Regions from separate parts of the Micromonospora sp. NPDC020750 genome, predicted to be linked through region 1. Evidence: riboswitches for the same ligand, from Rfam matches in the RefSeq annotation. Region 1 holds a riboswitch; the other holds the start of a gene.
The links. A riboswitch is a leader RNA that binds a small molecule or an ion and turns the genes downstream of it on or off. The one in region 1 is predicted to bind glycine.
Positions count from the first base shown of each region.

Region 2: it holds a riboswitch for glycine, as region 1 does, so the genes downstream of both, ACH4T9_RS14565 (zinc ribbon domain-containing protein) here and gcvP (aminomethyl-transferring glycine dehydrogenase) in region 1, are expected to answer to the same signal.

Region 1 is NZ_JBIRTH010000012.1:131,085-135,288, reverse strand. It holds gene ACH4T9_RS29000 (SDR family oxidoreductase) at 1-625, opposite strand, end outside; gene ACH4T9_RS28995 (NAD-dependent protein deacetylase) at 722-1,621, shown strand; glycine riboswitch at 1,713-1,813, shown strand; gene gcvP (aminomethyl-transferring glycine dehydrogenase) at 1,894-4,204, shown strand, end outside.
Region 2 is NZ_JBIRTH010000004.1:148,374-152,577, forward strand. It holds gene ACH4T9_RS14560 (collagenase) at 1-962, opposite strand, end outside; glycine riboswitch at 1,398-1,489, shown strand; gene ACH4T9_RS14565 (zinc ribbon domain-containing protein) at 1,629-2,018, shown strand; partial or broken gene ACH4T9_RS14570 (hypothetical protein) at 2,075-2,236, shown strand; gene gcvH (glycine cleavage system protein GcvH) at 2,273-2,650, shown strand; gene glyA (serine hydroxymethyltransferase) at 2,662-3,930, shown strand; gene ACH4T9_RS14585 (aminotransferase class IV) at 3,964-4,204, opposite strand, start outside.

The sequences.
Region 1 (4,204 bases):
TCGGGGTGTTGCCGGCGACCAGTTCCAGGACCGTGCCGGCGCTGTTCGGGTGGTACAGCAGGGCTACGAGGACCCGGGCGACGTCGGCGCGGGTGACCGCCCCCGCATCGGCGTGTCGGGTCAGGGTGATCCGGCCGGTGGGCGGGTCGTCGGTGAGCCGGCCGGGGCGCAGCACCGTCCAGTCCAGGTCGCGGGCGGTGAGGTTGTCCTCGGCTGCCTTCTTGGCCCGCAGGTAGGCGGCGAACACGTCGTCGGTGCCGGCGGGTGGGGTGTCGTCGACGCCCATGGAGGAGACCAGCAGGTAGCGGCGTACCCCGGTCTGTTCGGCGGCGTCGGCGAGCAGACCGGCGGCGGCCCGGTCGACGGTGTCCTTGCGGGCGGCGTCGCTGCCGGGGCCTGCTCCGGCGGCGAAGACCACCGCGTCGGCGCCGTCGAGGTGGGTGGCGACCTGGGCGGTGTCGGCGTGTTCCAGGTCGCAGACGACGGGGTGGGCGCCGGTGGCGCGCAGCGCCGCGGCGTGGTCGGGGTTGCGGATCAGTCCGACGGCGGTGTCGCCGCGGCCGGCGAGTTCCCGGTGCAGCAGCTGGGCGATCTTGCCGTGTCCTCCGGCGATGACGACGCGCATACCTGCCACGGTAGCCGCCGGGGCGTCCGGGCACCGGCGCTGCGGCGAGGATGGTCACGGGGCCGGCGTTAGCCGGTGGGGCGACGCTGAGGCAGCATGGACTCTGTGACCAAGACGTTCGACGCGCTGGCGGGGCTGCTCGCCGAGGGCGGTGTCGTGGTGTTGAGCGGGGCGGGCCTGTCCACCGAGTCGGGCATCCCGGACTATCGGGGGCCCAGTGGTGTGGCGCGGCGGCACACTCCGATGACGTATCAGGCGTTCACCGGGGATCCGGTGGCGCGGCGGCGGTACTGGGCGCGTAGCCACCTGGGGTGGCGCACGATCGCCCGGGCCGTCCCGAACGGCGGGCATCGGGCGGTGGCCCGCCTGCAACGCTTCGGGCTGGTCGATGCGGTGATCACCCAGAACGTCGACGGTCTGCACACCGCGGCCGGGTCGGAGCCGGTGGTGCAGCTGCACGGCAGCCTCGACGAGGTGGTGTGCCTGGACTGCGGCAACCACACCTCGCGCGAGGAGCTGGACCGGCGGCTGCGGCAGGCCAACCCGGGGTTCGACGCGGTGGTCGCGGCGGTCAACCCCGACGGTGACGTGGATCTCGCCGACCGCGAGGTGGCCGGGTTCCGGACGGTGGACTGCGGGTTCTGCCGCACCGGCATGCTGAAACCGGACGTGGTGTTCTTCGGGGAGACGGTTCCCGCCGCCCGGGTGGCCCGCTGCTTCGACCTGGTCGAGGGTGCCCGGTCGCTGCTGGTGCTCGGGTCGTCGTTGACGGTGATGTCGGGGCGCCGGTTCGTGATTCGGGCGGCGAAACGGGGCATCGCGGTGGCGATCGTCAACCAGGGTGTGACCCGGGGTGACGGGTACGCCGCCGTGCGGGTCGACGCGCCGCTCGGCGTGCTGCTGCCGGCGTTGGCCGACCGGTTGGCCGGTGTGTCCCCGGTGCCGGATGTGGCGGCGGGCGCGTCCGTTGGGTGGGCGGCGCCGGTCGTGGGCTGACCCGCCGGGGCCGGGCCGACCGGCCGGTGATCCACTGGTCGGGGGGACGACATCCGCTGGGGGCGGCGGCGCTGGTAGCGTGGGTGTCGCCGGTACCCACGTGGGAGAGACCGTTCGGTGATCGTTGCCGGCGGCGCCGAAGGGGCAGCTTCCTCCCCGGAACCTCTCAGGCAAAAGGACCTCGTGGGCAGGCACTGTGGAGCGCCCTTCCCGGGGTGCGACTCAGGGGGAGGCCGACCTGTCGACCTCACCCCTTTTCCGGGAGCGCCGCCATGACCGTAGAGCAGTTCGCCGCCCGTCACATCGGTCCCGATCCGGCCGACGAGCGCCGCATGCTGGAGGCCGTCGGCTACGACTCGGTCGACGAGCTGATGGACGCCGCGATTCCCGAGGTGATCCGCTGGCACGGCACCCTGGACCTGCCGGAGCCGGCCAGCGAGCACGACGCCCTGGCCGAGTTGCGGGCCCTGGCCGCGCGTAACACCGTCGCCGTGTCGATGATCGGGTTGGGTTACCACGGCACGCACACCCCGGCGGTGATCCGCCGCAACGTGCTGGAGAGCCCGGCGTGGTACACGGCGTACACCCCGTACCAGCCGGAGATCAGCCAGGGCCGGTTGGAGGCGCTGCTGAACTTCCAGACGATGGTCACCGACCTGACGGGGCTGGCCACCGCGAACGCGTCGATGCTCGACGAGGGCACCGCGGCGGCGGAGGCGATGACCCTGGCCCGCCGGGCGTCGAAGAGCCGCAGCAGCGTGTACGTCGTCGACGCGGACGCGTTGCCGCAGACCCTCGCGGTGATCACCAGCCGGGCGGAGCCGTTGGGCATCGAGGTGCGGGTGGTCGACGTCGACGTCGAGGACCTGCCGGCGGAGTTCTTCGGCCTGCACCTGCAGTACCCGGGGGCGTCCGGGGCAGTGCGGGACCACGCCGCGCTGGTGGCGGCGGCGCACGCGGCGGGGGCGCTGGTGTGTGTGGCGGCGGACCTGCTGGCGTTGACGTTGCTGCGCCCGCCGGGGGAGATCGGCGTGGACGTGGCCGCCGGCACCACCCAACGGTTCGGGGTGCCGATGGGCTTCGGTGGCCCGCACGCCGGGTACCTGGCGGTGCGTTCGGGGTTGGAGCGGATGTTGCCCGGCCGGCTGGTCGGGGTTTCCCGCGACGCCGACGGCAACCCGGCGTACCGGTTGGCGTTGCAGACCCGTGAGCAGCACATCCGGCGGGAGAAGGCGACCAGCAACATCTGCACCGCGCAGGTGCTGCTGGCGGTGATGGCCGGCATGTACGCCGTCTACCACGGCCCGGACGGGCTGCGGGGCATCGCGGCGCGTACCCACGGCATGGCGGCGCGGCTCGCGGCCGGGTTGCGCGCTGGCGGGGTGGCGGTGGCGGACGTCGCGTTCTTCGACACGGTCACCGCGCGCGTGCCGGGTCGGGCCGCGCAGGTGGTGGCCGCGGCGGCCGGGCGGGGGGTGAACCTGCGCCTGGTCGACGCCGACCGGGTGGGGATCTCCTGCGACGAGACGACCACGGCGGCACACCTGTCTGCGGTGTGGGCGGCGTTCGGGGTGGCCGGGGACTGCGGGGACGTGGACGCGTCCCTGCCGGCGGCGTTGGCGCGCACCTCGGACTTCCTCACCCATCCGGTGTTCCGCAGCCACCATTCGGAGACGGCGATGCTGCGGTACCTGCGGCGGCTGTCGGACTTCGACTACGCCCTGGACCGGGGGATGATTCCGCTGGGGTCGTGCACGATGAAGCTGAACGCGACCACGGAGATGGAGCCGGTGAGCTGGGCGGAGTTCGCCCACGTGCACCCGTTCGCGCCGGCCGGGCAGACGGCCGGGTACCGGGAGATGATCGCCCAGTTGGAGGGGTGGCTGGCGGAGGTGACCGGCTACGACGCGGTCAGCGTGCAGCCCAACGCCGGGTCGCAGGGGGAACTGGCGGGGCTGCTGGCGATCCGCGCGTACCACCGGGACCGGGGTGAGGGGCACCGGGACGTGTGCCTGATCCCGTCGTCGGCGCACGGCACGAACGCGGCGTCCGCGGTGATGGCGGGGATGCGGGTGGTGGTGGTGGGTTGCGACGGCGACGGCAACGTCGACCTGGCCGACCTCGACGCGAAAATCGACAAGCATCGGGACGCGCTCTCGGCGATCATGGTGACGTACCCGTCGACGCACGGGGTGTACGAGACGGGTATCGCGCAGTTGTGCGCGAGGGTCCACGACGCGGGCGGTCAGGTGTACGTCGACGGGGCGAACCTCAACGCCCTGGTCGGGTTCGCCAAGCCGGGCCGGTTCGGGGCGGACGTGTCGCACCTGAACCTGCACAAGACGTTCTGCATCCCGCACGGTGGGGGCGGGCCGGGGGTGGGTCCGGTGGCGGTGCGGGCGCACCTGGCGGCGTTCCTGCCCGGTGACCCGGTGGGGGAGCCGGGTGCGGGCCGGCCGGCGATCTCGGCGGCGCGGTACGGGTCGGCGGGGATCCTGCCGATCCCGTGGGCGTACCTGCGGATGATGGGCGCGGCGGGCCTCACCCGGGCGACGGGGGTGGCGGTGCTGGCGGCGAACTACA
Region 2 (4,204 bases), on a different contig from region 1:
GAGACCAGGTAGCCCTGGTCGGTGCCGAGCAGGGCGCGGTGGCCGGAGGCGAAGGCGTACAGCGTGTCCAGCACGCTCGGGTCCGCGGTGACGGCGGTGACGAACTCGGGCACCTGGTGGCCCCGGAACAGCACGAGGTAGACGTTGTTGACCGCGTTCAGCATCCACCAGGACGTGTTGTACGAGCTGTTGTAGCCGGTCAGCAGGCGCTTCACCACGTACAGGTAGCGGGCGTTCTCCTCGGCGCTGTCGATGAGGGTGACGGCCTCGGCCAGGATCTCGCCGTTGGCGTCGCTGACGTCGCCGGAGTGGCCGTTGGCGAAGAAGGCGTCCAGGCCGGCGCGGATCGCGGTACGCAGGCCGCTGCCGTAGGTGCCGACCGTGGACGGGTAGTACCAGTGCACGTAGTAGCCGGCCCGCAGGTACAGCACGAGGGAGGCGGTGCCGGTGCGGTTGGTGCCGTCGTAGGAGGCGGCGTCGTCCCGCAGCGCGTACGCGACGCTGGTCATCTGCGCCTCGCGGAACGCCAGGTAGGCGTCGTTGCCGGTCAGGTTGAACAGCGTGTTGACGCAGTCGGTGGTGGACGCCTTGATCTGCTGCACCAGGGCGCTGCCGGTGCGGCTGGTGAAGTCGCTGGTCGCGCAGGGGGCGGCGGCCAGGGCGGCCCGGCCGCGCATGGACGGGGCGGTGCGTCGTTGCCCGCCGTCGGGCTCGTCGTAGTCGCGGCGCAGCTCGTCGCGGGCGGCGGGCAGCGGGGCGCGTTCGTCGAGCGGCAGCGCGTTCCGCCGGACGTGCCGGTCGCCGGCGCCGGCGTCGGCCGGGGCGGCGCCCTGGGCGGGTGTCGCCGCCGGTGCCGCGCTCGCTGTGGCGGGGGCGGCCAGCGGGCTCAGCCCCAGCGCCAGGGCCAGGGTCAGGGGCGCGGCGGCCAGCCGGGCGCGTCGCTTTCGTAACAGTCGGATCATCGGGGGTCGCCTCCTGGGCGGGGTGTCGACGGGGCTTCGGGGCCGGGTCGATGGGGGGATGTGGTCGGGTCCGGTGTGGACCGGGCTCGGCCGGGTGCGGGGGTCCCTGCGTGTCTCCGCGCACGTCAGGGCGGTTGTGGTGGTCGGTTCCGCCGCTTTTGCGGGCGGATCCCGCGTCGACACTCGTCGATCTGGGTCGATGTCGCGCCGGACGTGGCCAGTACAATGGCACACATCACACATCGGTGTAAAGAATTGTTGATGATCGATCATGGGGTCGGGATGTCGGCCGCAGCGGCCCAGCTCCGGCGACCTCGTGGCCGGCGCGAGCCCGACGCGGGAACGGTCCGGCGACCCGCGCCGCATCGTTGACACGTGTTCGGCCGGTCGCCTAGGGTCGCGGGCAGCATCGCCCACAACTGCACAGACACCGTTCGAACCCGCGCGGGAGAGTCCCCGGCCACCGTCGGGGCGCCGAAGGAGCAAACTCCCAAGAAACTCTCAGGCCCCGTTACCGCGCAGGCGAGGTGAACTCTGGAAAGCAGACGATCCGTCGTCTCACCCACGGTGCAAACCGCCGCCAGGCGGTGAAGCTCTCAGGTCCATGACAGAGCGGGAGGCAACCGACCGTACGACGCGACCGCGTCGGGACGAAGGAGCGCCTCCATGCATCAGAGTCCGACGACCCTGACCCGCCCACCCCTGCACGCCGTGCACGTCGAGCTGGGTGCCCGGTTCACCGGCTTCGCCGGTTGGTCCATGCCGCTGCGCTACCAAATGCGGGCTAGGGCGCAAAAACGCAGTGTCTGCTTCTTCCCGTCCACCCGCATGTGCTCCGACTGCGCTCGGATCAACGACAAGATGGCGTTGGACGTCCGAGCGTGGGACTGCCCCTGCGGCAGCCACCACGACCGGGACGTCAACGCGGCCCGCAACATCAGGGCCGCCGGACGGGCGGACCTCAACGACCGTGGAGCGCAGGTAGGACCGGGACTTGTTCCGGCACCGCGCAGGGAAGCGGTAACCCGCCGGGAGCTTGTCCCCTCGGGGGTGTAGCAGACCGGAATCTTCGCCCTTCAGGGCGGAGAGGACGTCAAGGCAGCGAGACCGCCGAGCACCGGGCCGTACGAGAACGGGCCGGCCTGTTCGACCTCAGCCACATGGGACAGATCGAGGTCTGCGGGCCGTTGGCCCCGGCCGTGCTGGGCCACGCGCTGGTCGGTCACCTCTCGGCCACGCCCGTCACGCTGCCCTTCTACCGCCGTCCGCGCTGATGCGCAAACCTGCCGGAAGAGGAAGAGATAGTGGAAATGGATGTTCCCGCGCGCCTGCGCTACAGCGCCAACCACGAGTGGGTCGACGACAGCGTCGAGCCGGCGTCGGTCGGCATCACCGCCTTCGCCGCCTCGGCGCTCGGCGACGTGGTCTACGTCGAACTGCCCGACCCGGGTGCCCACCTGGTGGCCGGGGAGGTCTGCGGCGAGGTCGAGTCCACCAAGTCGGTTGCCGAGCTGTACATGCCGGTGACCGGCCGGATCCTCGCGACCAACGAGGCGGTCGTCGCCGACCCGAGCCTGATCGGCGGCGACCCCTACGGGGACGGCTGGCTGTTCCGGCTGCGGGTGACCGACCCGCCGGCGCTGATGACGGCCGACGAGTACCGCACCTACCTCACCGAATCCCACTGACGGAGGCCACTGTGGCTGTACTCGACGACGACCTGCGGGACGCCGACCCGGAGATCGCCACGGCGGTCACCGCCGAGCTGCGGCGTCAGCAGCGGACCCTCGGCATGATCGCCTCGGAGAACCTCGCGCCCCGGGCAGTCCTGCAGGCACAGGGCTCGGTGCTCACCAACAAGTACGCGGAGGGCTACCCGGGCCGGCGGTACTACGGCGGCTGCGAGCATGTCGACACCATCGAACGGCTGGCGATCGAACGGGCCCGGCTGCTGTTCGGAGCGGCGTACGCCAACGTGCAGCCGCACTCCGGCTCCCAGGCCAACGCGGCGGTGATGACGGCCCTGCTCACGCCGGGCGACGCCATCCTCGGCCTGGACCTGGCGCACGGCGGTCACCTGACGCACGGGATGCGCGTCAACTTCTCGGGCCGGCTGTACCGGGCGGTGGGCTACCGGGTGAACGCCGAGACCTTCCTGGTCGACATGGACGAGGTCGAACGGCTCGCCCGTGAACACCGGCCTAAGCTGATCGTGGCGGGCTGGTCGGCGTATCCGAGGGTGCTGGACGTCGCGCGGTTCCGGCGGATCGCCGACGCCGTCGGCGCGTACCTGCTCGTCGACATGGCGCACTTCGCCGGGCTGGTTGCCGCCGGGTTGCATCCCAACCCCGTACCGCATGCGCACGTGGTGACCCTGACCACGCACAAGACGCTCGGCGGCCCCCGCGGTGGCGCCATTCTCAGCGCGGACACCGAACTCGCCCGCCGGCTGGACTCGGCGGTGTTCCCCGGCCAGCAGGGTGGCCCGCTCGAACACGCGATCGCGGCCAAGGCGGTGGCCTTCCGCATCGCTGCCGGGGACGAGTTCCGCGACCAGCAGCGGCGGGCGCTGCGGGGAGCCCGGCTCGTCGCCGAACGCCTTGCCGCGACCGACGTGCGCGACGCCGGAATCCGGGTGGTCAGCGGGGGCACCGACGTGCATCTGGTCCTGGTCGACCTGAGGCGGGCCGAGCTGGACGGCGCCCAGGCCGAACGGCTGCTCCAGGAGGTCGGGATCACCGTCAACCGCAACGCGGTGCCGTTCGACCCCCGCCCGCCGATGGTCACCTCGGGGCTGCGGATCGGCACCTCGGGGCTGGCCACCCGGGGCTTCGACGAGCACGATTTCGTCGAGGTGGCCGACATCATCGCCACCGCGATGACCGCGCCTGAGGCCGGTGAGGTGCTGCGGGCGCGGGTCGACCGGCTCGCCGAGCGGCGCCCGGTCTACGGAGGACAGCTCAGCTGACCGACCGGCCGCTCGGCGGCCCGTCCGTCGCGGTCAGACGGGTTCCGGTACGACCTCGGCGTACCGCCGGCGCAGCAGGCCGATGATCGGGTGACCGGTCGCGAACGTGACCCCGTCGACGGCGACGATCGGCCGGATCCCGCCGGCCGCGTTGGTGGCGAAGGCGGTCGCCATGCCGGCCAGCCGGGACAGCTCGACCGGCTCGGTGCGCTGCGGGCCGTCGTGGGCCGCGGCGAGCAGCCGCATGGTCACGCCGGGCAGCGCGTCGGCCAGC